2 regions of the Arthrobacter sp. 05N33_2 genome follow, and region 2 is predicted to be linked to the other one. Evidence: predicted binding sites of a transcription regulator. Region 2 holds the regulator's gene; the other holds the start of a gene.

Region 1 (2,197 bases), on a different contig from region 2:
GCCGGGACATGCGGTGGATTTCATCCAGGAACAGGACCTCGCCCTCAGAGAGTGAGGACAGGATGGCCGCAAGGTCGCCCGCGTGTTGGATGGCCGGGCCGCTGCTGATCCGCAGCGGAACGTTCATTTCGGCGGCGATGATCATGGACAGTGTGGTCTTGCCCAGGCCGGGAGGGCCCGAGAGTAGCACGTGGTCCGCGCTGCGCCCACGCATGCGCGAGGCCTCCAACACGAGGGAGAGCTGCTTGCGGACCCGGTGCTGGCCCACGAAGTCGTGCAGGTTCTTGGGCCGCAGGGCGGCTTCGATGACCCGCTCCTCCGGTTCCTCTCCCCCGGCGACGATCGACGGCTCAGCCACGCGCGCCCACCCGGTTCCCGGCGCGGGCGCCGTCCTGGCCCAGCCAGCGCAGCGTCGCGCGGAGAATCTCCGCCACATTGCCGTTCGCCGCGAGGTCCGGGGAATCGGCAAGGGACTTGTCGATGCTGGCCGTGGCATCCTTTTCGGACCAGCCCAGGCTGGTCATCGCGGCCACCACCTGCGGCTTCCAGACGGATTCGGCGGACACGGCCGCGACAGGCGCGCCGGCGGTGCCGTGCGGCACAAGCTTGCCGGCTAGTTCGAGCACGATCCGGCCGGCCACCTTCGGTCCGATGCCGGGGACCTTCGTGAAGGCCTTGCCGTCGCCGGAGTGGGCGGCCACCCGGATGGCTTCGGGCTCGTGGACGGCCAGCACCGCCAGTGCGAGGCGGGGACCGACTCCGCTGACGCTGAGGAGCACATCAAACACCTCGCGTTCGTCATCGCTGGCGAAGCCGAACAGGGTCAGCGAGTCTTCCCGCACGATCAGGGACGTGAATAGCTTTCCCTCCTCACCCACCCGGAGGCCGCTGAGGGTCTGCGGTGTGGCGTTGACGCTCATGCCGGCGCCGTTGAGGTCGATCACGGCGGAGGACAGGCCAACATGCGCAACGGTTCCACGAAGAAAACTGATCAAGGCCGGGCTCCTGGTCTAACTGGCGTCTACAACTGGGTGATGAAAGAACGTACAGCCGGGCACGCCGGCTATCCGAACATATCTACGAATACCCTACCAAGCCCCGCGGCGTCACAGCCGGACATTCAGCGCGCACGGCGCGCTTTTGCCTCCGCGTCCGCCCACGCCCGCTGCGCCGGAGTCAGGGACTGGCTGCCCGGCCCAGTCGTGGCTACGGCGGCCCCGCTGCCGGCCCGCCAAGCGTGGGTGATGGCCAACGCAAGGGCGTCGGCGGCGTCGGCAGGGCGCGGAGGCGCGTCCAGCCGGAGGATCTTGGTCACCAGCTTGGTGACCGCATCCTTGTTCGAGGTCCCGCTTCCCGTCACGGCTGCCTTGACCTCGGACGGGGTGTGCAGAGCCACCGGGATGCCACGGCGCGCGGCGGCCGCAATGACCACACCGGAGGCCTGCGCCACCCCCATGACCGTGCTGACGTTGAGCTGGGAAAAGACCCGCTCCACGGCGAGGACCTGGGGTTCGTAGCGGTCCAGCCACTCGTCGATGGACGTGGCGATGACCAGCAGCCGCTGGTCCAGGCTCTCCTCGGGTGAGGTGCCCACAACGCCGAATGCCACCAAAGTGGCCCGCCGGTTCCGCTCGACGTCGACAACGCCGATCCCGCAACGGGTGAGGCCCGGGTCGACCCCCAACACGCGCAGCGTCACGGTTGGGCCGTCAAGACCGGGCCCCAAAAGTCACGTTTGGGTGAGCGGGTCACTCGGCTTCCAGTGCGGCCTGCACTTCGTCGCTGAGGTCGGCGTTGCTGTACACGTTCTGGACGTCGTCGAGCTCTTCCAGGGCGTCCACCAGCTTCATGAACTTCTTCGCGGCATCAAGGTCCAGCGGCACCTGCATGGACGGCACAAACTCGGCCTCGTCGGTGTCGTACTCAATGCCGGCTTCCGTGAGGGCATCGCGGATGGCCTGGAGGTCGGTCGGCTCGGAGTGGATCTCGAAGCTGTCGCCGTTGTCCTTGACTTCCTCGGCCCCGGCATCCAGCACGGCCATCAGGACGTCGTCCTCGGTCAGGCCGTTCTTCGGCAGCGAGACGACGCCCTTGCGGGAGAAGAGGTAGCTGACGGAGCCGGGATCGGCGATCGTGCCGCCGTTGCGGGAGATGGCGAGCCGGACCTCGGAGGCGGCACGGTTCTTGTTGTCCGTGA
Region 2 (2,197 bases):
CGACGTCCCTGGCGTGTCCTGCCGGCTGGTGGTCATCGACCGGATTCCCTTCCCGCGGCCGGACGACCCGCTGATGACGGCACGTTCGCGGGCCGTGGCCCAGGCCGGCGGCAATGGCTTCATGGCCGTCTCGGCCACGCACGCCGCCATCCGCCTCGCGCAGGGCGCCGGACGGCTGATCCGCTCGACCTCGGATAAGGGCGTGGTGGCAGTGCTGGATTCGCGGCTCTCCACGGAGCGTTACGGCGGCTTCCTGCGCGCCGCGCTGCCGCCGTTCTGGCCCACCACCGATTCATCGATAGCCATGGCAGCCCTGAAGCGCCTGGCGAAAGACTCCGCGAAAGCCTAAGTCCCAACCGGGGCCGCCACCCTGCGCCGGAAATCCGCCGCGGGGTGGCCGCTCCGAACTGGCAGCATGCCCCGGATGGCTAAGGGGAGCGCAGTTTAGAGCAAGCGCAGTTTAGAGGGAGCGCAGTACCGATACGACCTTGCCCATGATGACGGCGTGGTCGCCCAGGATGGGCTCGTACTGGGTGTTTTGCGGCAACAGCCACGTGTGGCCGTCCCGCTGGCGGAAGGTCTTGACAGTGGCTTCGTCGTCCAGCAGGGCGGCAACGATATCGCCGTTCACGGCATCACCCTGGCGGCGGACAACCACCCAGTCGCCGTCGCAGATGGCGGCGTCGATCATCGAGTCGCCGGCCACCTTGAGCATGAAGAGTTCGCCATGGCCCACGAGTTGGCGGGGCAGCGGCATGACGTCCTCCACCACCTGGTCCGCGAGGATCGGCCCGCCGGCGGCGATGCGTCCGACGAACGGCACCATTGCCGTGTCAGTGGCGCTGGCGAGCTCGGTTACCGACAGGCCGCCGACGGCCCGCAAGGGGCTGGACTTCTCGATACCAGATATCGGTGTGGCCCCCTCGTCCAGGGTCAGCGGCATGAGCACTTCCATGGCCCGGGGCCGCTTCGGATCGCGCCGCAGGTAGCCGAGCTTTTCCAGTTGGGAGAGCTGGTGGGTCACGCTCGACAGGCTGGCGAGACCGACGGTGTCGCCGATTTCGCGCATGGACGGCGGGTAGCCCTTGTCCGTGACGGACCGCTGGATGGTCTCCAGGATTTTCTTTTGCCGGACGGTGAGGCTCTTGGGGGCCCGGGCGGGCTGCGGGCTCCGTGGGGTGGCCCTGCCGCCGGTGGCTTGTGCTGCCATGTTCGCCAACGCCTTTCCGTTCCGCCCGGCTGCCGTGGCTGCTGTCACCGGGAACTTCCGGCCTGAAATGTCAGACCCTGCTGATCAACTACGAATGAATTCCCACTGGTAGTTCGAAAGTGGGAGTTCGAAAGTGGTTGTCCTGTCCCTCAAAAATAGGCCAGCCGCAGACCTTTTTCAAACATTTGTTCTAGCGAGTCTCGACATCGTTCGTTAGTAAGTGCTAAAACAGAACAAGTAAGATTCGAATATGTGTTCGATTCCGACGATCTGGGTTCGCAGGCAATGTTCGGTTCTATGTTCGAAGGTTCGGCCGGTTGGCGGCGAGTACGTGAGTACGCCGGGCGGCAACTTATGGTCCAGGAGGGCTCAGTTCATGTCAGTTTCAAGCGCGTTTGACGGCACTAACATTCAGGGCGTCACGACCCGCCACCGTGGTGTTGGTCCGGGTGGCGCAGCGGATCGCCGCAGCATCGGACACGGCAACATCGGACCCGGCAGCATCGGACACGGCGGCCTCGACCAAAGCGGCATGGGCCAGGGCGTTTCCAGTCACGGCAACGTGTACCCGCTCAACGCCAGGCGCCGCGGCTCCGCGCCGTCGCGGGCGCAGCAAGGAGCCGCCGCCGCGGTTTCCGGCGGCCGGACCAAGCAGCCGCCGCTTCGGCTCACCCGGCGCGGACGCTTCGTCTTTTTCGGCGTCCCCCTGATTCTGCTGGCGGCGTTCATCCTGTCCTTCAGCGGATTCCTCAACGCTCCCGCGAAAGCGGCAGATTCCGCAGACCAGCTCTCGGTGACGCCGACCGTATCCGTCACAGTCCAACCGGGGGAGTCCCTCTGGGCCATTGCCGGGTCGGTGGCCCCGGAGCGCGATCCCCGCGATGTTGTGGCCGATATCGTGCAGTTGAACAATCTGGACGCCGCGCGTGTGATGCCGGGCCAGCAACTGTTTGTTCCGTCCAAGTAGCCACCCCCGGGTGCCGTCGC

Evidence for each region. Region 2 encodes LexA, which represses DNA repair genes until DNA is damaged. Its sites were predicted from a motif close to TCGAACANNTGTTCGA; they were not measured.
Region 1: the regulator LexA is predicted to act here: its motif matches at 1,068-1,083, upstream of ruvA (Holliday junction branch migration protein RuvA).

Annotation. Positions count from the first base shown of each region.
Region 1 is NZ_JBFTNJ010000042.1:11,822-14,018, forward strand. Features, by position in the region: gene ruvB (Holliday junction branch migration DNA helicase RuvB) at 1-358, opposite strand, end outside; gene ruvA (Holliday junction branch migration protein RuvA) at 351-995, opposite strand; gene ruvC (crossover junction endodeoxyribonuclease RuvC) at 1,121-1,699, opposite strand; gene AC1DHX_RS14915 (YebC/PmpR family DNA-binding transcriptional regulator) at 1,749-2,197, opposite strand, start outside.
Region 2 is NZ_JBFTNJ010000009.1:43,214-45,410, reverse strand. Features, by position in the region: gene AC1DHX_RS07345 (ATP-dependent DNA helicase) at 1-349, shown strand, start outside; gene lexA (transcriptional repressor LexA) at 461-1,210, opposite strand; gene AC1DHX_RS07335 (LysM peptidoglycan-binding domain-containing protein) at 1,743-2,177, shown strand.